Regions from separate parts of the Aminobacter sp. NyZ550 genome, predicted to be linked through region 2. Evidence: riboswitches for the same ligand, from Rfam matches in the RefSeq annotation. Region 2 holds a riboswitch; each other region holds the start of a gene.

Evidence for each region. Region 2 has a riboswitch for cobalamin ahead of N7E70_RS29260 (TonB-dependent receptor domain-containing protein). Riboswitches for the same ligand answer to the same signal wherever they lie in the genome.
Region 1: another riboswitch for cobalamin. It lies ahead of N7E70_RS11105 (ABC transporter ATP-binding protein); the one in region 2 lies ahead of N7E70_RS29260 (TonB-dependent receptor domain-containing protein).
Region 3: another riboswitch for cobalamin. It lies ahead of N7E70_RS00960 (ribonucleoside-diphosphate reductase subunit alpha); the one in region 2 lies ahead of N7E70_RS29260 (TonB-dependent receptor domain-containing protein).

What each region holds. Positions count from the first base shown of each region.
Region 1 covers NZ_CP114190.1:2,251,761-2,259,494, reverse strand. Annotated here, with positions in the region: gene N7E70_RS11120 (membrane-bound PQQ-dependent dehydrogenase, glucose/quinate/shikimate family) at 1-2,379, shown strand, start outside; gene N7E70_RS11115 (hypothetical protein) at 2,481-2,651, shown strand; gene N7E70_RS11110 (MFS transporter) at 2,785-3,951, shown strand; cobalamin riboswitch at 4,004-4,213, shown strand; gene N7E70_RS11105 (ABC transporter ATP-binding protein) at 4,322-5,137, shown strand; gene N7E70_RS11100 (ABC transporter substrate-binding protein) at 5,154-6,098, shown strand; gene N7E70_RS11095 (FecCD family ABC transporter permease) at 6,153-7,160, shown strand; gene N7E70_RS11090 (anthranilate synthase) at 7,404-7,734, shown strand, end outside.
Region 2 covers NZ_CP114191.1:426,907-434,640, forward strand. Annotated here, with positions in the region: gene N7E70_RS29245 (ABC transporter ATP-binding protein) at 1-241, opposite strand, end outside; gene N7E70_RS29250 (FecCD family ABC transporter permease) at 238-1,239, opposite strand; gene N7E70_RS29255 (ABC transporter substrate-binding protein) at 1,236-2,096, opposite strand; gene N7E70_RS29260 (TonB-dependent receptor domain-containing protein) at 2,108-3,967, opposite strand; cobalamin riboswitch at 4,147-4,348, opposite strand; gene N7E70_RS29265 (alpha/beta hydrolase) at 4,630-5,457, opposite strand; gene N7E70_RS29270 (AMP-binding protein) at 5,767-7,392, shown strand; gene kynA (tryptophan 2,3-dioxygenase) at 7,389-7,734, shown strand, end outside.
Region 3 covers NZ_CP114190.1:193,757-201,490, forward strand. Annotated here, with positions in the region: gene N7E70_RS00960 (ribonucleoside-diphosphate reductase subunit alpha) at 1-2,538, opposite strand, end outside; cobalamin riboswitch at 2,649-2,860, opposite strand; gene N7E70_RS00965 (peptidase domain-containing ABC transporter) at 2,935-4,695, opposite strand; gene N7E70_RS00970 (TonB-dependent hemoglobin/transferrin/lactoferrin family receptor) at 5,054-7,354, shown strand; gene N7E70_RS00975 (ABC transporter ATP-binding protein/permease) at 7,420-7,734, shown strand, end outside.

The DNA of each region.
Region 1 (7,734 bases), on a different replicon from region 2:
TTCGGCCTGCTCTTGGTCGTCATCGGGGCACCGCTCGTCTATGGCGGCGTCCAGCTGATCGGCCTGGGCGGATCCTGGTATTACGCGCTCGCCGGTCTCTGCGTCATCGCCTCCGGCATTCTCTACGTCATGCGCCGCAGGGCGGGCCTCTGGCTCTACGGCTTGGTGTTTTTGGCAACGATTGCCTGGGCGCTCTGGGAAACGGGCCTTGAGTTCTGGCCGCTGGTGCCGCGCCTCGTAGCACCTGCAGTGATCGCCATCCCGGCGCTGTTGCTCGCCCCGCTCTTCCCGACGCGCACCGGCAAACGGGCTCCGTTCGCGCTTGCCGGCCTGCTGGTCGCGGCACTTGTCGCTACCGCCTTCTACGGCTTCACCCCACATGGCATCATCAGCAATACGCTCGCCTCTGCCGAGCCCAAGCCGAGCGTTCCTCCGGCAGCCGCCAGCGCCACCGACTGGCGCCACTATGGCCGCACCCCGGCAGGTACACGCTATGCCCCGATCGACCAGATCAACCGCGACAATGTCGACAAGCTCGAGGTTGCCTGGACGTTCCAATCGGGCGATATCCCCTCAGGGACCGCGCAGGACCAGAACACGCCGCTCTTCGTCAACGACACGCTCTACACCTGCTCGCCCAACAACATCGTCCATGCGCTGAACCCGGATACGGGCGAAGTGAAGTGGAAATTCGACCCGAAAGCCAAGTCGCCGCTGTGGCAGCGTTGCCGTGGCGTCAGCTATTACGAGCCGGCTTCGGCACCGAGCGAGGCCAATGCAGCCTCCGCCGACCCGCTGGCACCCGCAAGCGTCGTAGCGTCGACGCCCGACATGCCCGCTGCGGCGGCATCCTGCGCCGCCCGCATCGTCATGACCACCATCGACGCCCGCCTGATCCAGCTCGATGCCAAGACCGGCGAGCTGTGCCAGGATTTCGGCAATGGCGGCATCGTCGACCTCAAAAGCGGCATGGGCGAGATCAAGGACGGTTTCTACTTCCAGACCTCCGCCCCCACCGTGGCGCGTGACCTGATCATGGTCGGCGGCTGGGTGTGGGACAATGTCGAGACAGGTGAACCCTCCGGCGCCGTACGCGCCTTCAACGCCCTCACCGGCGAACTGGTCTGGGCCTGGGATCTCGGCAACCCCGCCATCACCAAGCTGCCGCCGGAAGGCGAAAGCTACACCCGCGGCACGCCCAATGTCTGGTCGACACCGGCCTATGACGAGGCCCTTGGCCTTGTCTACCTGCCGACCGGCAACGCCACGCCCGACTTCTTTGGCGCACATCGCTCGAAGGCCGCCGAGGACTATACCGCCTCGGTCGTCGCCCTCGACATTGCAACCGGCCGCGAACGCTGGAAGTTCCAGACCGTGCATCACGACATCTGGGACTACGACGTTCCCGCCCAGCCGGCGCTCTACGACGTGCCGGATGGCAAGGGCGGCACGGTTCCGGCGCTGATCCAGATCACCAAGCGCGGGCAGATCTTCATGCTCGACCGCCGCGACGGCAAGCCGATCGCCGAGGTCGAGGAGCGCGCCGTTCCGCAGACCGGCGGCGTGCCGGAGGACTTCCTGTCGCCGACTCAGCCCTATTCGGTCGGCATGCCGGCGATCGGTGCGGAGCCGTTCGCCGAGGCCAAGATGTGGGGTGCGACGCCTTACGACCAGCTCTACTGCCGCATCGAGTTCAAGAAGATGCGCTACGAGGGCGAATTCACGCCTCCCGGCCTGACGCGTTCGATCATCTTTCCAGGCTACTATGGCGGCATGAACTGGGGCAGTGCGGCGATCGACGAGGCCCGGGGGTTGCTGATCGTCAACGACATCCGCATGCCGCAGTTCGCCCAGCTGATGCCGCGCGAGGAGACCGACAATTATGGCGGCTCGGCAGCCCATGACGGCCTGTCGCAGCAGAAGGGCACGCCCTATGGCGCGCTGAAGAACGGCTTCATGTCGCCGCTCGGCGTTCCCTGTCACCAGCCGCCTTATGGCACCTTCACCGGCATCGACCTCAAGACCCGCCAGATCGCCTGGCAGGTTCCGGCGGGCACGCTGCAGGATACCGGTCCGCTTGGCATGAAAACCGGCCTGCAGATCCCGATCGGCATGCCGACGCTGGGCGGTCCGATCGCGACGTCAGGCGGCCTCGTCTTCTACGCCGGCACGCAGGACTATTATCTGCGTGCACTCGACGTGGAGACGGGCAATGAGTTGTGGAAGGGCCGGCTGCCTGTCGGCGCCCAGTCTACGCCAATGACCTTCGTCTCGCATGAGAGCGGAACGCAATATGTGGTCATCTCGGCCGGCGGGGCGCGCCAGTCGCCTGACCGCGGCGACTACATCGTCGCCTACAGGCTGCCCAGGCAGAACTGAGTCTGGGCGCATCGACATCGGAAGGGGCGCCTCGGGCGCCCTTTTCATTTCTGGCCGGCAAGGGCGGTACCCGTGCGACGAACGGGTACCCGCCAGTAGCCGTGCTCGCCCAGCGCAGCGTGCCCCCCGGCCTGCGCGTCATCGGCGAAGCCGAGGGCCTGCCGCCGCTGCCCGAGATGGAAATCGGCATATTGCGCAACCCGCAGGCCGCCAATTCGGCAGTCGACCGGCTCTACGAATTTCTCCGACGCGACCTCACCCAGCAATCCTGATCGTCTCAGCTAGCGCCTTGCGCACTTCTCCTATGCGCCAGGTGCATTGCTGCAATGCGGCAACGTCGCTTGTGCCGCGCCGGACATGAGGAAATTGTGCATCTAAATCGTTTCAGCTCCCCTGAGTCCGCCCATGCCCTTGCCGATCCTCGCTCTGGCCGTTGCATCCTTTTGCATCGGCACCACCGAATTCGTGATCATGGGGCTGTTGCCGGAGGTCGCCGCCGACCTCGGCGTGTCGATCCCGGCCGCCGGTCTTCTGGTCACCGGCTACGCGCTCGGCGTCGTCGTCGGCGCCCCGATCATCGCGGTGGGCACAGCGAAACTGCCGCGCAAACCGGTGCTGATCGGGCTCGCCATGATGTTCGTCTTCGGCAACCTGCTCTGCGCCATCGCCCCCACTTACTGGACGCTGATGATCGCCCGCGTCATCACCGCCTTTGGTCACGGCGCCTTCTTCGGCATCGGCTCGGTGGTGGCGGCAAGCCTGGTCCCAACCAACAAGCGCGCCAGCGCAATTGCGTTGATGTTTGCCGGCCTGACATTGGCGAACATCCTCGGCGTTCCCGGCGGCACGGCACTCGGCGAAGCCTATGGCTGGCGCGCCACCTTCTTTGCCGTCGTCGTCATCGGCCTGCTCTCGGTGGCGGCCATAGCCTGGCTGGTCCCTGCGGGCGTCGCCCCTCCCGGCAAGGGCGGGGTATCAGGCGAGGTCAAGGTGCTGGGCAAGCTCCAGGTATGGCTCGCCATGATCATCTCGGCGCTCGCCTCGGGCAGCCTGTTTGCCGTCTTCACCTACATCAAGCCGATCCTGACCGACGTCAGCGGCCTCTCGGTTGAATCGGTCACTTGGGCGCTTTTGCTGTTCGGCGGCGGCATGACCATCGGCAACATCATCGGCGGCAAGCTGGCCGACTGGAAGCTGATGCCCACAGCCATCGGCGCGCTGGTGGTGATGGCGGCGATCCACGTCGCCTTCGCCGAACTCAGCTCTTCGGCGCCAGCGGCTATCCTGCTCGTCTTCATGTGGGGCGTCATCACCTTCGTCATCGTGCCGCCGATGCAGATGCGCGTCGTCGAAACCGCTTCGGAGGCACCGAACCTCGCGGCCACCCTCAACCAGGGCGCCTTCAACGCCGGCAACGCCGCCGGCGCCTGGGCCGGTGGTGCTGCGATTTCGATGGGCGTGAGCTATGCCGACCTGCCCTTCGTCGGCGCGGCCATCGCACTGTCTGCCTTCGGCGTCGCGCTCATTTCCTTCGCGCTCGACCGGCGTGACGCAATTCAGCAGCCGGCATGACGCTTTAGCGCCCGGCATGACGCTTTAGCGATTGTCAGCAACCCGTCGCTGCTGTAGCCACGACAGCGATGGTTCCTGCTATCCGGTTCGGGCAGCAGGTTAAATGGGAACACGGTGAGACGTCCCCGACGCGAAACCGTGGCTGCCCCCGCAACTGTGAGCGGATAGCAATTCGGAAACATGCCACTGGCCGAAAGGCCGGGAAGGCTCCGAGGAGCGATCACCCGCAAGCCAGGAGACCTGCCATCATCCGATTAACTCAACCGGCCGGGGTGTGCCGCGGAGATGATGATGGTTGCGACTGCCTTCTTCGGTACCGGCGCGCTTTCCGGATCGTTCTGCTGCCTCCGCCCGACCGCGGAGACAGGGCATGCTCGATCGCGTCCACGCCGCTAGCCGCCTTGTAGGCACCACCCCGGCACTGCTCGAACTCGATGGCGTCAGCTGGGGCCCTCGTGTTTCGCAGCCGATCCTCGAGCCGATCAGCCTTGCGGTTGCGCCGGGCGAGTTGCTCGCCATCGTCGGCCCCAACGGCGCCGGCAAGTCGAGCCTGCTGCGCTGCCTCTACCGCTACCACAAGCCGACTTCGGGCACTGTCCGCCTCGACGGCACCGACATCTGGAAGATGAAGCCGCGCGACTGCGCCCGCCGTATCGCGACCGTGCTTCAGGAAAGCGCCTCGGACTTCGGCCTGACCGTCGCAGAAATCATCGAGTTGGGCCTGACCCCGCATGTCACGAGTTTCGGCACCAGCGACCGCGACTACGACCAAGTCGAGGCAGCCCTTGCCCTGCTCGGCCTGACCGCACTCGCTGCGCGCGACCTCTGCTCGCTGTCGGGCGGCGAAAAGCAGCGCGTGATGATCGCCCGGGCATTGATGCAGCGACCCGACCTTCTGATCCTCGACGAACCGACCAACCACCTCGACATCCGCCACCAGCTCGAAGTGCTGGAGCTGCTCGGCAATCTCGGCTGCACCGTGATCGTTTCCCTGCACGATTTGGCGCTCGCCTCGGCCCATGCCGACCGCGTGCTTGTCATGGACGGAGGCCGCGCCATTGCCTGCGGCGCGCCCGCCGACATCCTGACGCCCGATCGCATACGTGACAGCTTTTCCGTCGGAGCGACCCTCGACGACCATCCCGTCACCGGTCGTCCACGCTTTTCCTTCCACCTCGAACGCTGAACATCAAGGAGCCTCCATGCGCCTGCCCATCATCGCCGCCGCCCTGCTCGCTACCTGCGCAACAGCTATGGCCAGCGGCTTCCCCGTCACCGTCAAGAGCTGCAACCGCGACGTCACCTTCGAGGCCGCGCCCAAGCGCGCCGTCTCGCACGACGTCAACCTGACCGAGATGATGCTGGCGCTCGGCCTCACCGACCACATGGCCGGCTATTCCGGCATCTCCGGCTGGAAGACGCTGAGCGAGGATTTGCGCAAGGGCGTCGGCGAACTGCCCGAACTCGCCCCACAATACGTCAGCAAGGAAGTGCTGCTCGGCGCCGACACCGACCTGTTCTTCGCCGGCTGGAACTACGGCATGAAGGTCGGCGGCGACGTCACTCCGGATACGCTCGCGCCCTTCAAGATCGCTGTCTACGAGCTGACCGAAAGCTGCATCCACATCATGAAGAAGGACAAGTCGTCGCTTCAGGACATGTATGCCGACCTGCTCAATCTCGGCGCCATTTTTGGTGTGCGCGAGAAGGCGGAGGTCCTGGTGGCAGGCTATGAGAAGGAACTCGCCGACTTCCAGGGCGAGCTGCCCAAGCTCGACAAGCCGGTCAACGTGTTCATCTACGATTCCGGCGAGCAGAAGCCGTTTACCGCCGGACGATACGCCATGCCGACCGCCATTATCGAGGCAGCCGGCGGCAAGAACATCGTCGACGACGTCGAGTCGAGCTGGGTCGAGATCGGCTGGGAGCCGGTCATCGAGCGCAATCCCGACATGGTGGTGATCGTCAACTACGGTGAGGTAACTGCCGAGCAGAAGATCGACTACATGCGCACCAACCCGGCCTTCAAGGACATCGAGGCAGTGAAGAACAACCGCTTCTTCGTGCTCGAATACAACGAGGCGACGCCGGGACCGCGCAACATTGCGGCGATCAAGCGGCTGGCCGCCGCGATGCGGGCCGACTGAGCCGTGTCGCATCGCCACCTCGTCACAGGGCCAAGACACGTCCTGATCCACGCCATGCCGGCCCTGATACCGGGGCTGGCCGTGGTGCTTGTGATAGGCATGATCATTGCCGTCGGCGTCGGCCCGGTGGCGATCCCACTGGAAACGGTGTGGGGCGTCATTGCCAACAAGCTGATACCGGGAAGCGTCGAGGCGGTCTGGTCGAGCGGACGCGAGAATATCGTCTGGGACGTGCGCGCGCCGCGCGTCATCCTGGGCGCCATCGTCGGCGCCTCGCTGGCGCTGGTGGGGGGAGCCCTGCAGTCGGTGACACGCAATCCGCTCGCCGATCCGCATCTGCTCGGCATTTCGTCGGGCGCGGCCTTCGGCGCGATCATGGCGCTGATCCATGCCGGCATGGTGCTCGGCACAGTCACCGTACCGGTCTTCGCCTTTGCCGGCGCGCTGGCGGCAACCGCACTGGTGCTTGCCATCGCCAACCTGGCGCGGGCGCAGACGGCCGGCCAGCTGATCCTTGCCGGCGTGGCGGTGAGCTTCATCATCTCGGCCGCAGGCAACCTCTTGATCTTCATCGGCGACCCCAAGGCTGCCCATGTCGCGATCTTCTGGATGCTTGGCGGGCTCGGGCTGGCGCAATGGAGCCATCTGCCCTATCCGCTGGCAGCCCTTGTCCTGTGCGGCGTCTGGCTGATGACGCAGACCCGCAACCTCAACGCCATGACGTTGGGCGACGAAAGCGCAACCGCACTCGGCATCCCGGCGCAGCGCTTCCGGCTCAAGGCCTTCGTCGCCTGCGCGCTGCTGACCGGCTGTGCGGTTGCCTACTCCGGCGTCATCGCCTTTGTCGGCCTGATGATCCCGCACATCGTGCGCTTCTTCGTCGGTGGCGACTATCGCCGCGTGCTGCCGCTGTCGGCGCTGGTCGGCGCCATCTTCCTGATCGCCGCCGACATGGCCGCACGCACGGTCGTGCCGCCGCAGGACATGCCGCTCGGCATCGTCACCGGGCTGATCGGCGGCATTGCTTTCGTCATCCTGATGCGGCGACGGACAACAAAGTGAGGGTCAGTTGGTAATGCAATGCAAGACGACGCAAATCCGGTTGCGTGGCCCCGAATTCGCCGCTATGCATTCCGCCATGAACACGACTTCGCTCCAGAACATTTGGTGGCGGGCCAGCTGACAGCGGCCTCTTGAAGCGCGTGCGCGTGAAGATTGTGATGGCCGCAACGGGATTTCCGGGCGGCCATTTGCTTTTTTCGAACCAGGCTCCGGACGCTCCCACTGCAAGAGATGGAGACGGGAATGACGTTGGAATTGCTTGAAAACGGCGCCGAGCGCTACGTGACGTCAGGCGGGGTGTCGATCACCCGGCAGCGCCACGAAACCGCCTATCACGGCGCGATCGAGACCTATCTCGACGGGCTCAACAGCCGGCGCGGCGCGGTGTTCTCCTCCAACTACGAATATCCCGGCCGTTACACCCGCTGGGACACCGCCATCATCGACCCGCCGGTGGTAATCTCGGCACGCGGACGCGCAATGAAGATCGAGGCGCTGAACGGCCGCGGCGAGGTGCTGCTGCCGGTGATCCGCGCCGTGCTCGCGCCGCTCAATGAACTGACGATCACCGAGA
Region 2 (7,734 bases):
CGTAGGCCATATGCCGAGCGCGCTCCCTCGCGGAGACATGAGCGGCGGCGAGCGCACCCAACGCGATTGCGCCGTCTGCCGGTGTCAGTCCGAGCAATGCGCGCAGCAAGGTCGACTTGCCGGCTCCGTTCGGGCCGATAAGGCCGACAAACTCACCCGCCATGACGGAAAAGGACACGCCTTTGAGCACCGGCCGGCCGCCGAGCGACGCCCTGAGATCTTGAACATCGAGCAGCATCAGGCAAGCTTCCTTCTCGTGCGATAGACAAGCCACAGGAAGAACGGCGCGCCGACGATTGCGGTCAGAACGCCGAGCTTGAGGTCGCGGCCGGGCGCGACGAGCCGGACAAGGATGTCGGCGGCAAGCAGCATGCAGGCACCGCCCAGGGCGCTCGCCGGCAGCAGCCGCGACGGGCGCGCGCCGACAAGCGGCCTCAGCATGTGCGGGATGACGAGGCCGACGAACCCTATGGCACCCGACACCGCCGTTGCGGCACCGACGGAGGCCGCCGTGCCGAACACGGCCAGCAACTGCACGCGGCGCATGTCGATGCCCATGCTCGCCGCCGTCTCGTTGCCAAGCGTCAACGCGTCGAGCGCCCGGCCGAGCGCCGCCAGCATCGCCCAGCCGACCAGCATGAACGGCAAGGCGAGCCAGACATGGGTCATCGACCTGTCGGTCAGCGAGCCGAGCGTCCAGAACATGATCTCGAGCGCGGCGAACGGATTGGGCGACAGGTTGAGCGCCAGCGAAGTCATCGCGCCGGCAAAGCTCGACACGGCGACACCTGCTAAGATGATGGTCAAGGTGCTGCCGCGCAGGCCGGCAAGTGCCTGGACCACGACGACGGCGAGCACGGCGGCAGCCAATGCCGACAGCGGCAAGGCAAGCGGGAAGACAATCGTCAGGCCGGAATAGATGGCGATCACCGCGCCCAGCGAAGCTGAAGCGCTGACGCCGATCAGGCCGGGCTCGGCCAGCGGATTGCGCAGATAGCCTTGAAGTGCCGCGCCGGAAAGCCCGAGTGTAGCACCGACCATCAGGCCGAGCAGCGCGCGCGGCAGGCGGATCTCACGCATGATCAGCTCGATGGCGCCGGCCTTGTCGGAAAACAATGCAGCGATGCTGTCGCCGAAGCCGAGGCCCGCCGGACCGACGGTGAGCGAAAGCAGGAACAGAATGGTGGCCAGGATGGCAAGAACGGCAAGCACGAGCCTGTAACGGGAGATGTCGCTCACTTGGCGTCCCCCTCGGCGGCATCGCGCAGCAGGCGGGCGGCTTCAAGTGTAAACGGCGCGCCGCAAATGGTGTATCGCGACGGCACCGCCACCGCCCTGCCCTGCCCGGAGACCGCCCGATAGGCCGGGTGGACGAAGTTTTCCTGGGCGAGTGCCGGGGCGCCATAGTCTTCGCCGCCACCGACGACCAAATCTGGTTTGGCCAGCACTAGCATCTCCAGCGGCAACCGCGCCGTGCCGCTGAGCCCGAGCTTGTCTGCAATATTGACCAGTCCGGAAAGCTTGACGATCTCGTCGACGAGCGTTCCGGTGCCCGAGGTGTAGCTGTTGGCGTAGTAGGTCGCGACGGTCTTGCCCGAGGCGCTTTCCCTGCCCAATTCGGCGACGCCACGATCAAGCGCGGCGACAAGTTTTGCCGCTTCTTCGCGCCGCTCCAGGACCTCTCCCATGCGCAGGATGTTGGCCCTGATGTCGGCAATGGAGCTGTCCGGCGCGAATTCCTCGACCCGGATGCCGAGGCGCCTCAGCAACTCAACCGTCGTCCGTGTCGTGTAGGCTCCGGCGAGTACCAGGTCAGGCTGCATCAGAAACACTTCCTCGGCAAGGCCATGATTGACGGCAAAGCCGTTGGTCCGATCGGCCAGCACCGACGTGTTGGGATCGCTTGCCAGATAAGACACTGAATGCAGCTGCCCCTCGGCCGCCAGAAGCATCGCCAGCTGGTCGGTGCAGACATTCATCGACACGACGCGCTTCGGCGGCACGGCGGCTGCCGGCGCTGATGACAACGCGGCCAGCCCCGCGAGAGCGGACAGCCACGCTCGAAACCGAGCACAGCTGAGACGATTGGTGGGCATGTTACCTCGCATCAGAACACACGCGTGAAGCTCAGATTGAAGCTTCGGCCCGGCGCGCGATAGTTGGTGACGGTCGAATAGTGTTCGTCGAACAGGTTCTCGACCGAAAACTTCAGGCTCGCCCGCTCGTCGACCGTGTAGTTGGCGGCGAAATCCACCGTCACATAGTCCGGCAGCTTGACGGTGTTGGCGGCATTGGCGTAGCGCGCCGCGCCGTAGAGCAGCTTGGCGGTGAGGTCGAGGCTGTCGGTCGCGGCAAAGCTCACCTCGGCGGCCGCCTTGAAGCGATCGCGATAGGGAATGTAGCGGCCGTTGTCCTCATTCTTCGGCGAGCGGTAGTCGATCGAAACCTTGCCACTCCAGCGCTCGTCGAACGCATGCGACAGGCTGGCCTCGATACCGGTCACCTTGGCGCGCGCGACATTGAACGGCAGGTAGGTCGGCGGGTTGGAGGCGATCGCGTCGGTCAGCCAGGTCTGGTAGAAGGCGACGTCAAGCTCGGTCCCCTCGCTTGGACGCCAGTTGATGCCGATCTCATAGGACCGCGACTTCTCCGGCTTCAGGTTGGGATTGGAGTAGTTGGGGTAATAGAGGTCGCTGAAGGTCGGCGCCCGGAAGCCGGTGCCGTACGAGGCGCGCGCCACAAGCTCGGGAACGAGCTCGTAGCTGGCATCGATGTTGTAGGTGGTGGCGCCTCCGAACTGTTCATTGTGATCGTAGCGCAGACCGCTGTCGATCGTCAGCGCGCCATAGTCGAGCGAGTACTGGCCGAACACCGCCGCGAGGTCGCGCGAGCCGACACCGAAATCGACAGTCGAAGCCACCTCCTCGCGATAGGCCTCGGCACCGCCGACCAGGACATGCCTGACTTCACCTGTTTCAAAGGACTTTTCCGTCGACGCGAAGATGCCGTAGCGCCTGGTGTCGAATTCGCTGCTGCCCACGACGCCGTCACGGACATTGTTCGAATAGTCGAGGTTGCCGGAAAGTTCGACGGTCGAGCTCCAGCTGTCGGAATGCTTCACCCGTGCGCCGATCCTGCCGGCGAAGGTGTCGGTGTCAACTTCATTGGCGGAAGGCGGGGAGGCATCGTACTGGCTGCGGCCCCGGGCAAACAGGCCATCGGCATATAGCCGGCCCCAGCCATATTCCTTGGCGACTGCGACGTTGAGCGAGCCTTGCAGTAAGCCATCGTCGTCAGGCTCATGTCCCCAGGCCAGCGGCGTGGTGAAGTCGTAGCCGCGCGTGCCTAGGATGGAGCCACCGACGGAGTAATCGATGCCGTCCTCGGTGCGTCCGCGCAGATCGCCTGAGAGATAGCCACCCCAGGGATGCGTGACGCCCGAGGTGATGCTGCCGCAGGTGTTACGGCCGTCGGCACACTGGCCGCCCTGTTTGGTGATGATGTTGACGACACCGCCGATGGCATCGGCGCCATACTGCGCTGAGTGCGGTCCCTTGGCGATCTCGATACGCTCGATCGACGACAGCGGAATGTTGAAGATCGAGCTCGTACCGCTGGTCGCCGACGAACTGCGGACGCCATTGACCAGCACCAGCGTCTGGCCGGCCGACATGCCGCGCAGATAGACATTGGACGAGGCCCCCTGGCCGCCATAGCCGATGATCGAAACGCCGGCATAGTGCTTCAGCAACGACGGCAGGTCAGCTGCCGCGGACTTTCGCAATTCTTCCTCGTCGATCACTGTGACCGACGACGTCGGGCGAACAAGCGCGGTTTCGCGGCGCAGCGGCGTAACGACCAGGCGCGGCAGCACGGTCACGCCGCCTGCAGCGGGCGCCTGCTGCGCGCTGGATGGTGTCGGGATGGCCAGCATGATCGCGCCGATGCCCAGGATAAGTCTCTGCATTTCTGCCCTCAAATGGTTTGGGGGGCGCGACAAGGATCGCACCCGGTTTCCAAACCGCAGGCAAGACAGGTCGGCAGGCAGACTTTGGGACAAGATTGACCCGACGGCCTTCCGCATGCGGCAACACTTTCGATGTCACCGCCACGAGCGACCGCGCCTGACCACACCCCGTGGACAAGCATGGGTGACTGGAACGGGCAGGTCTCCTGACTTCCGTGTCACAGCCTTTTTCCGCCTTCCCGAACGCGCGAATGCGTTCAGTGGCATGATGGAAGAGGCTCAACGGTTACAGTTGCGGGGGCAGTCGCGGATTTGGCCTTCGGCCTCACCGTGTTCCCTTTTCATCCGCCTCTCGGCGGAACCGATTCCGAGGCGGACGCTACTCAGGGATGCCGAGGCTTGTCAATCGCAATCATGCGACCGTCCATAAAATATATTGATTTTCAACTAGATAGGATCATTGGACACGGACAAACAGGGCAACTTGTGCAATCGCCCCGGACGCGGCAAGCCCTGCATGGGACCGCCAATTGGACGGCACTGCCCCTGGTGGACAGAGGCCACCTGCACATTGCCAACGGGGTCGCGGAAACTGAACCGACGATGTGCGCGCTACGGCCATCGACATCATCTTCGGCCGCGTCGGTATCATCCGCGCATGTTCAGCCGAGCAAGGTCCTTGTCAGCGCATGATCCTTGTCGGCAAGCCCGTCGATGACGCTGAAGTGATGCCGGTCGGGCTCGACCACTGTAGCGGTGGTGGCGCCAAGCCCGGTCCAGATATTGGAAAGCAATGCGTTCTGGCGCAGGAACTCGGCGCGCTCGCCACCGCCGACCCAGCAGGTGATGCGGACGTTGTCCACCGGCCGCAGCAGCGCCGGGCTTTCAGCCAGCGCCTCGGTCTCGTCGATGTGGAGCGTCTTGTTCATGCCGGTGTTGATCAGCGGCCTGAGATCATGAACTCCCGAGAGCGAAACGACATGACGGATACGAGACTGCACATCGGGCGCAAGCGGCGAAGCAGCCGCGACCATGCGCGACACGAGGTGTCCGCCGGCGGAATGACCGGTCAGCATGATCGAGCCTTCGACCAACGCGGCTGCCTTGCCGATCGCCGCACCGACCTCGCGCACGATATCGCCGATCCTGACTTCCGGGCACAAGCTGTAGGACGGCATCGCCACCGCGTAGCCGCTGTCGATGGAACCCTTGGCGAGATGCGACCAGTAGCTCTTGTCGAGCGCCATCCAGTAACCGCCATGGACGAAGACGACGAGCCCCTTCGGCGTGCCTTCAGGCAGGAACAGGTCAAGCAGGTTGCGCGGCCTGTCACCATAGGCGATGTCGAACTGCGCTCTCTCATCTGCCGACAGGGCGTCGCGAAACGTCTGTGCCGGTTCCACCCATGCAGCAGGCCAACGATCGCCACCGGCGATGTTGGCGCCATTGGTGTAGGCGTTGTCCCAATCGGCGATATGGCGTTCGAGCATACGGGCATCCCTCCAAGGCGGCAGCAATCCAGGCGCATAGCAATGGCCAGCGTGCCGGATTGCGTCAATGGGCCAGCGGCAGAAACTTTATGCTTGAAATAATTTTGGTCCGGTGCAATTCTCAGCCATCAGTCGAGAACGTGGGAGGTCTCGCTGTGCCAGACGCCGATCGCATGTCGATCGTGCATAGCCGCGGCCTGTGCCGAACGGCTACCCGTTGCGGCGCAGCACCTTCCCCCGAAGTAACGCATTCCAACGCACGCATGGCGCTTCCGTCATGCCGATGAGCAGGTAGGGGACAGCCGCAGAATGCTTGGACCGTCAGCGCATATCGACACCTTCACGCGCGATAACCTGCCACCCCAGGACCAGTGGCCGACCTTTCTGCTCGACGGCTTCGACTATCCCGAGCACCTCAATGCGGCCGTCGAGCTGACCGATCGCCTGGTCGAAAAAGGCCTGGGCGACCACACCGCGCTGATCGGCAACGGCCGACGCCGCACCTACAAGGAGCTGTCCGACTGGACCAACCGACTGGCGCATGCGCTGGTCGAAAACTACGGCGTCAAGCCCGGCAATCGGGTGCTGATCCGCTCGGCCAACAACCCGGCAATGGTCGCCTGCTGGCTGGCCGCGACCAAGGCAGGTGCTGTCGTCGTCAACACCATGCCTATGCTGCGCGCCGGTGAGCTCGCCAAGATCGTCGACAAGGCAGAGATCACGATTGCGTTGTGCGACACGCGCCTGATGGACGAGATGATCGCCTGCGCCAAGGACAGCGCCTTCCTGACCAAGGTGATCGGCTTCGACGGCACCGCCAACCACGACGCCGAACTCGACCGGGTCGCGCTCGACAAATCCGTCATCTTCGAAGCGGTCAAGACCGGCCGCGACGACGTCGCCCTGCTCGGCTTCACCTCGGGCACCACGGGCGTGCCGAAAGCGACGATGCATTTTCATCGCGACCTGCTGATCATCGCCGACGCCTATGCCAAGGAGGTGCTTTCGGTCACCTCCGACGACGTCTTCGTCGGCTCGCCGCCGCTGGCCTTCACCTTCGGTCTTGGCGGCCTGGCCATTTTCCCATTGCGCTTCGGCGCGGCCGCGACCCTGCTCGAGCAGGCAACGCCGCCGAACATGATCCACATCATCGAGACCTACAAGGCGACGATCTCGTTCACCGCGCCGACCGCCTATCGCGCCATGCTGAAGGCCATGGACGAAGGCGCCGACCTGTCGTCGCTGCGCGTCGCGGTCTCTGCCGGCGAGACCTTGCCCGGACCGGTGTTCGAGGAATGGCTGGCCAAGACGGGCAAGCCGATCCTCGACGGCATCGGCGCCACCGAGATGCTGCATATCTTCATCTCCAACCGCTTCGAGGACATGAAACCCGCCTCCACCGGCAAGCCGGTCGGCGGCTATGAAGCGCGGGTCGTCGACGGCGACATGAACGAGGTGCCACGCGGCACTGTCGGCAAGCTTGCCGTGCGTGGCCCGACAGGCTGCCGCTACATGTCCGATGACAGGCAGCTCGAATATGTCCGCGACGGCTGGAACCTGACCGGCGATGCCTTCATCCAGGACACCGACGGTTTCTTCCACTTCGCCGCGCGTTCCGACGACATGATCGTCAGCGCCGGCTACAACATCGCCGGTCCCGAGGTTGAAGCCGCCCTGTTTTCGCACCCCGAAGTCGCCGAATGCGCCGTCATCGGCGCGGCTGACAGCGAACGCGGCCAGATCGTCGAGGCCTATGTCGTGCTGGTTGCCGGCGTCGCCGCCGACGCCGCGACCGTCAAGCGCCTTCAGGATCACGTCAAGGCGACGATCGCGCCTTACAAATACCCGCGCTCGGTGAAGTTCATCGACGCCCTGCCCAAGACCCAGACCGGCAAGATCCAGCGTTTCCGGTTGCGTGCGGAGAAGATGAATTGAGCAAGCCTTACGATCCCTCCGTCGAGGGCGCGCAGATGTCGTTCAAGGACCGCATGTCCTACAGCGATTATCTGCATCTCGAAAAGATCCTCGACGCTCAGGCGCCGCTGTCGACCGCCCATGACGAGATGCTGTTCATCATCCAGCATCAGACGTCCGAGCTGTGGATGAAGCTCGCTTTGCACGAGATCGGCTCGGCGATCCGCTCGATTCGTGCCGACAAGCTTGAGCCCTCGTTCAAGATGCTGACCCGCGTGTCGCGCATCTTCGAGCAGCTCAACAGCGCCTGGGATGTGCTCAGGACGATGACGCCGAGCGAATACACCGAATTTCGCGACTCGC
Region 3 (7,734 bases), on a different replicon from region 2:
GAAGAGCGCCTTGAGGTCGTCGGGGATGCGGTCGATCCGGCCGATCGAGCCGTCGAAATATTTGAGGTCGGAGACCATGACCTCGTCCCACAGGCCGCGCGCCTTCAGCTCATGCACCAGTGCTGCGTTGACCACGGTGAAGTCGCCGGACATGTTCGATTTGACGAACAGGTTCTGGTAGGCCGGCTCGATCGATTGCGCGACACCGCAAATGTTGGAGATGGTCGCCGTCGGCGCGATCGCCATGGTGTTGGAGTTGCGCATACCTGTCTTCCTGACGCGCTTGCGCAAGGCATCCCAGTCGAGCGTCGAGGCGCCGTCCATGTCGACACCGGGGCGCGCCTTGGCCAAGAGGTCGATGGAATCGATCGGCAGGATGCCCTTCGACCACAGCGAACCGTCAAAGCTCGGATAACGCCCGCGTTCGGCGGCAAGGTCGCAGGACGCCGAAATCGCGTTGTAGGAGATCGCCTCCATGCTGGCGTCGGCGAAGGCCACGGCAGCGTCTGACGCATAGGGGATCTTCAGCGCCTGAAGTGCATCCTGGAAACCCATCAGGCCGAGGCCGACAGGACGATGCTGCAGGTTGGAGCGCCTGGCTTCGGGGATGGTGTAGAAATTGATGTCGATGACATTGTCGAGCATGCGCATCGCCGTCTTCACGGTGCGCGCCAGACGGTCGATGTCGAGCCCCTCGGCTGCGATATGATTGGCAAGATTGACCGAACCGAGATTGCAGACGGCGACCTCGTCCTTCGAAGTGTTGAGGGTGATCTCGGTGCACAGGTTCGACGAGTGGACGACGCCGATATGGCCCTGCGGCGAGCGGATGTTGCATGGGTCCTTGAAGGTGATCCAGGGATGGCCTGTTTCGAACAGCATGGTCAGCATCTTGCGCCAGAGGTCCAGCGCCCTGACCGTGCGGAACACCTTGATCCCGCCCGCCGAAGCCTTGGCTTCGTAGGCCTCGTAGGCCGCCTTGAACGCCGTGCCGTAGAGGTCGTGCAGGTCGGGCGTCTCATCAGGCGAAAACAGCGTCCATTCGCCATCGGCCTCGACGCGTTCCATGAACAGGTCCGGCACCCAGTTGGCGGTGTTCATGTCGTGGGTGCGGCGGCGGTCGTCGCCGGTGTTCTTCCGGAGGTCGAGGAACTCCTCGATATCGACGTGCCAAGTCTCGAGATAGGCGCAGACCGCACCCTTGCGCTTGCCGCCCTGGTTGACGGCGATCGCCGTGTCGTTGGCCACCTTGAGGAACGGCACCACGCCCTGGCTCTCGCCATTGGTGCCCTTGATGTGGGCGCCGAGGCCGCGCACCGAGGTCCAGTCATTGCCGAGCCCGCCGGAATATTTGGCCAACAACGCATTGTCCTTCACCGCCTTGAAGATGCCGTCGAGATCGTCGGCGACAGTGGTGAGGAAACAGGACGACAATTGCGGGCGCAGCGTGCCGGAGTTGAACAGCGTTGGCGTCGAGGCCATGAAATCGAAGGACGACAAAAGATCATAGAACTCGATGGCGCGGCTCTCGCGGTCGATCTCGCGGCCTGCCAGGCCCATCGCCACGCGCATGAAAAAGGCCTGCGGCAGTTCGAAACGCTTGTCTTTGCTGTGCAGGAAATAGCGGTCATAGAGCGTCTGCAGACCCAGATACTGGAACTGCAGGTCGCGCTCGGGCTTCAGCGCGGCACTGAGCCTGGCAAGGTCGAAACGGCCAAGTTCGGGGTCGATCAATTCGGCCTTGATGCCGGTGGCGACGAAGGCGGGGAAATAGGTGGCATAGCGCTCGGTCATTTCGGCCTGGGTGGCCTGCTCAGACCTGGCCGAGACGAAGCTCAGTGCCTCGCGCCGCAACCGGTCTAGCAACAACCGGGCGCTGACGAAGGCGTAGTTCGGTTCGGTTTCGACAAGCGTACGGGCGGCCAGGATCGGCGCCAGCGAAAGCTCGTCGACGGTGATGCCGTCATAGAGATTGCGCCTTGTCTCGGCCAGGATCGCATCCGCTGAGACGGCCTCGAGCCCGCTGCAGGCCTCGTCGACAATGCGTGCCAGTCGCGTCTCGTTCAGCGGTGCCAGGCTGCCGTCATCGGCCTTGACCTGGAGCGGCGGTGCGGCGACCTCGACCGACGTGACCTTGGCGGCAGCGCGTTCGCGGGCACGTTCCTCGCGGTAGAGCACATAGGCGCGGGCGACCTTGTGATGCTCGGAGCGCATCAGCGCCAGTTCGACCTGGTCCTGGATTTCCTCGATATGGAAGGTGCGGCCGCTATCTGCCCGCCTGGTCAGCGCGGCGAACACCTGGCCGGCCAGTTCCTCGACGACGTCGTGGACGCGGCGCGAACCGGCGGCCACCGAACCCTCGGTGGCGAGAAATGCCTTGGTCAGCGCCATAGTGATCTTGGTCGCGTCGAACGGCGTCACCGCGCCGTTGCGCCGGATGACACGGTAGCCAGGTTCGGACGCGGTCTTGGAACCCTGGCTGAGAGCGGACGGAACGCTGTCGGTTCCGCTGGATTGAAGTGTGGAGGTCGCCGGCATCATCTTCCCCGATGGTTTGGGGGCGAAGGGCCTTGGGCGGACGCATGACGGATTTCAGCCGGCGCAAGCCGGCGGAACGCAAGCGCACCACCGGACACCCCGCCCGTGGACGTTCAGACTCGATCGCGGCAGGTCTCCTGGCTCGCAGGTCATTGCCGCTGTCTGGCCTTCCCAGCGCCCATTGGCGCCAGTGGCACTACGCGACAGCAACTCACTGCTTACAGTTGCGGGGGCAGCGCCGGCATTGCGAAATCGCGCACCGGCTTCCCTCTTAGCTCCCGAGCTGGAATCAACTCGGAAGACCACGATGTCTACATGTAGTATGACTGCCCGGTGTCGTGTCAACAGGTGGAAGAATCATTTCCACCTCATCGACCGATCAACGCCGGCGGCCGATCAATCCCTGACGTAGTCGCGCCACAGCGCCTGATAGACCGGGCATTCGGCATTCAGAGCCTCATGGCTGCCCGTGCCGACGATTCTGCCGTCGTCGAGCACGACGATCATGTCGGCCGAACGCGCCGAGAACAGATGGTGCGTGACGATGATGACGAGGCGGTCGCGGCCGAAGGCCAGCAGCTCACGCTCGAGCGCCATCGCCGATTCGGCGTCGAGCGCCGAAGTAGGTTCGTCGAAAACGGCGATGTGCGGATCGCGCAGCACGGCGCGCGAAATCGCCAGGCGCTGGCGCTGGTCGCCGGAGAGGTTCTGCCCTGCCTGCACCAGTTCGGTGTCGATGCCTTTGGGCAGGCCGGCGGTGAACTTGTCGGCGGAGGAAAACGCCAGCGCCTTGTCGATCTCGTCGTCGCGAAGCGGGCGCGGCAGCGACGCCTGAAGGTTCTCGCGGATGGTACCCGAAAACAGCGACGTCTCCTGGTCGACAACACCGATGCGGCCGCGCAGCCAGCGCGGATTGTAGGCGCGGACGTCGATGCCGCCGATTGCCACCTTGCCGGCATGATCGCGCTCCAGTCCCAAAAGCACGCGCAGCAGGCTGGACTTGCCGGAGCCATTGCGGCCGACGATCGCCACGACGCCCGTCGCCGGCAGCACCAGGCTGACACCGTTGAGTGCCGCAGCCGTCGCCTCGGGATAGCGGAAGGTCAGATCCTCGACCGTGATCGGGCCGAAATCAGCAGCACGCAGCGCCGGGGCAACGATGGCGCGCTCCGGCTGGCGCTTGAGGAAAGCCGCGAGGGCCGAGACGGTGGCGCTCACCGAATGGAACTGGATCAGGATGCCGGCACTGGTCAGCATCGGCATGGTCGCTCGGGTGACGAGCAGCTGCAGCGCAAGCAGGCCACCGATCGTGAGATCGCCGCGCAGGATGCGCCAGCAGCCGACGAGGACGACGAGCAGCGTCAGGATCTCGCTCAGCAGGCCAAGCGTGAACGAATAGGAGTGCGAGAGGTCGAGTATGTGCCAGCGCGCCTTGATGGCTTCGGCCGACTTCGCGGACCAGCGCCCGATGAAGAAGCGCTCAACCGCATTCGACTTGATGCCGCGGATGTTGCCTACCGTTTCAGCGGCCGCCCCCTGCAGAGCGCCGTTGAGGCGGAACGAGCTGCGGCTCGCCTCGCCCAGCTGGGCATTGGTCTTGCGGGCAAAGGCGGCGAAGATCAGGGCAACGACAAAGGCCAGCAGGCAGATGAGATAGTCGTAGTACAGCGCCACGGCGAACGAGACGGCAGCACCCAACATGGTGAGGAAGAAATTCGGCGCAGCGCTCAGCATGAAGGTGGCGACACGCTGGGATTCGTTGAGGAGGTTGATCGTGCTTCCGCCTGCGGATGCCGAACTCTCATAGGGGATGCGCATGAGGCGGAAGTAGATGCGTCTCGACAGCCGGGCGGTGAACCTTGCGTCCACGTCGTTGATCAGCGAGTTGTGCCAGCGTGAGGTCATGTGCCTGATAACCGCCGCCACGATGGCGATGGCGGCGAACTGGGTCGCTGCCCAACCGTCCTTGCCGACCATGACGCTGTCGACGATCTTCTGCGAAAGGATCGGAACCGTCACCGAGAGCACGATTCCGGCTAGCGAAAGTGCAATGGCAAGAAAAAACTTACGGCGGTAGATGCCCATGATCCGCATCAGTATCCGCCAATCGCCGAGCGGTATCTTGCGCAAGGCGTTCAGTTTCTCTCGAAATTTCATTGCCTACCCGACGCCGCTCGAACAACAGGGACGGGTTCGCTAGGTCATTCGCGCTTTCCTGTCAAATAATATGACAATGATAGTCATATTATTGTGAAACGCTTCGGCGAAAATCGCCCGCCTCGCGGAATGACGAACAAAACAAGTCTTCCAGATCCTCGCCAGCCGTAGCTGGGCGGCGCCGGCATGTGTCTGTTCCAGGTGAGGCCAGGTGTCGCGCCGCGCATCACCCGGCTTGCACACACCGCAGGACCCATTATACAGCCATCACCAATCTTGAGTCACAGACTCATATTAACTTACGCCAGCCCTTCGTTCGCGGACAGCCAGCTTTTCCAGATTTTTCGAGGGGGCTGTCATGTCTAACGTTCACACCGGCCGCGGTTCGCGGTCGCAAATGCTTCTGGCCGGCGTTTCGCTTCTGTTGCTGCAATCGGCCGGCATCGCCAGTGCCCAGACGGCAACGACACCGGCCAAGAAGGTCGAGGAAACGAAGCCGCTGCTGAGCAATGAAGAGCGCATCGTGCTCGACAGGCTCGTCGTCACATCGGCGCGCACCACCGGGAAGGTGCTCGACATTCCGATGTCGGTGTCGGTCATCGACCGCGAGACGCTGCAGCGCCATGTCGTCCGCGACATCCAGGACATGGTTCGCTACGAGCCGGGCGTCACCGTCTCGCGCACGACATCGCTTACCAATCCGTTCGGCCAGCTGACCGGCTTCAACATCCGCGCCATGGGCGGCAACCGCGTCCAGATGAGTGTCGACGGCAGCCGCATCCAGGAGCAGATCATCGACGGCAGCCGCGACTTCGTCGACCCCTTCAACATGCGCAGCGCCGAGATCGTACGCGGTCCGAACTCGGTGCTCCAAGGCGCCGACGCGCTGGGTGGCGCAGTCGCATTCCGCACGCTCGACCCCGACGATCTTCTCAACGGCTCGAAGCCATGGGCAGTCGAGATGAAGACCGCCTATGACAGCTACGACGATTCGTTCCGCAAGCAGGTGAGTGCGGCCGCTGAATCCGGCGACTTCAAGTTCCTCGGCAGCTTCGGTCATCTCGGGGCGTCGGAAGGCGATTTCAGCAACAGCCGCGCCGATGGCGGCCAGTGGGGCTGTCCACGCCAGGCGATCTGGCCGTGCAACAAGGCGTTTCCCGCCGACACCGACGCCTTCAACGGTCTGATGAAGCTGCAGTGGAACCCGACCCAGGATCACGAGGTCAAGCTGACCGGCGAGTGGTTCAACCGCAACACGACGATCCAGCAGATGTACGACTCGTCTGCGGGATCGACGTACGTCAACACCAGCTGGCAGCGCGAACTGGAGATGGAGCGTTACAGGCTGGCCCTGTCGCACGACTGGAAGGTCGACGCGCCGTGGCTCGATGAGATCAAGTGGCAGATCTCCTATTCGCCGCAGAAGCGCGACACCTACAGCAATCAGCTGCGCACCTACCCAACGCGCCGCCAACAGAACATCCAAGTCCGCAATTATGGCGAGGATTTCCTCGAGGCCGACGTGCAGGCCAACTCGTCCTTCGAACTGGGCGGCCTGTCGCACAAGCTGACCTATGGTTTCGACGGCGATCTGACCAAGAGCAACTATGACGGCTACAACATCACCAACAACCTGACAGCTGGCACCACGACCACCGCCAACAACCAGGGCTTCAACTTCCCGAAGGTCGACACCGTCCGCGCCGACATCTACCTTCAGGATGAGATCAAGCTGTTCGACGACCGGCTGACCATCACCCCAGGCGCGCGCCTGGCGCACTATTCCATCGATCCCACCGGCGACGCCGACTACAAGCCGAAGCCCGGCTTCGAGCCCCAGAAGATCGACGAGACCAAGCTGATCAAGCGGATCAGCGCGATGTATGAGCTGAACGACACCTATACGCTCTATGCCGGCTATGGCGAAGGCTTCAAGATGCCGACGTCGCAGCAGTTGTTCGTGTCGTCGGACAATCTTTTTACGTCTCCGCCATCCGTCCTGATTCCCAATCCGAACCTGAAGCCTGAATCCGTGCGCAGCTATGAGGCCGGCATTCGTGGCGAGCTCGACAAGGGTTACTTCAGCCTCACGGCCTTCTATGCCGACTACAAGGATTTCATCCGCTCTCTGCAGGAGGTTCCGGGCAGGCCGAACCACTACACCTCAGACAATGTCGAGGACGTGAAGGTCTGGGGCATCGAGTTCGGCGGCGAGTACGAGGTCTACGAAAACCTCTACCTGAACGGCTCGATCTCCTACCAGAAGGGCACGCAGCGGATTTCGGCAAGTGCTGCCGAAACGGCCTTCGACGGTGCGGTACCGCTCACCGCGGTGCTGGGCGGGCGTTACCTTGTCCCCGACTGGAACCTCGAAACGGAGTTGGTCGCCACCTTCGCCCATGGCGTCACCGAACGCGCCGACCCCAACGCCTTCAAGCCGGGCGGTTATGCTGTGTTCGACGCCTATGCCCGCTGGAAGCCGACCGAAAATGTCGATGTCGACTTCGGCATCCAGAACATCTTCGACCGCCGCTATTTCCCCAACACCCTCACTGGCGTCACCAACGTGATCTCGGGGCCGGTGGCCAACGCCAACAATCCGGAAATGCAGGTGGCGCCAGGCCGCACCTTCAAGCTCGGCGCAACGGTGCGCTTCTGAGCCAGATCGACAGCGATCCGACGCAGGGCACGTTGCCCCTGCGTCTTGCATGAAAGGCCATCGCGGTGACCAACGTCCTCAGGCAGTTCGTTCGCCTGCTCAAGCTCTGCATTGCCGGCAAGGGTGGCAAGACGAGCCTCGTCTACCTCACCGCGGTCATCGCGCTGCAACTGGCCGGCATCTATTTCACCATCAGGCTGGTGAGCTGGACCTCGGAATTCTACGGTGCGCTGGAAAAGGTCGACGCCAAGGCGGCGGTCTGGCAGATCTGGATCTTTGCCGGCATCGTCGCAGCCAATTCGGTGCGCTCACTGACGGCAGATTACCTGCAGAAAATGTTGCATATCAGGTGGCGCAGGTCACTGACCGAGGCAGCCCTC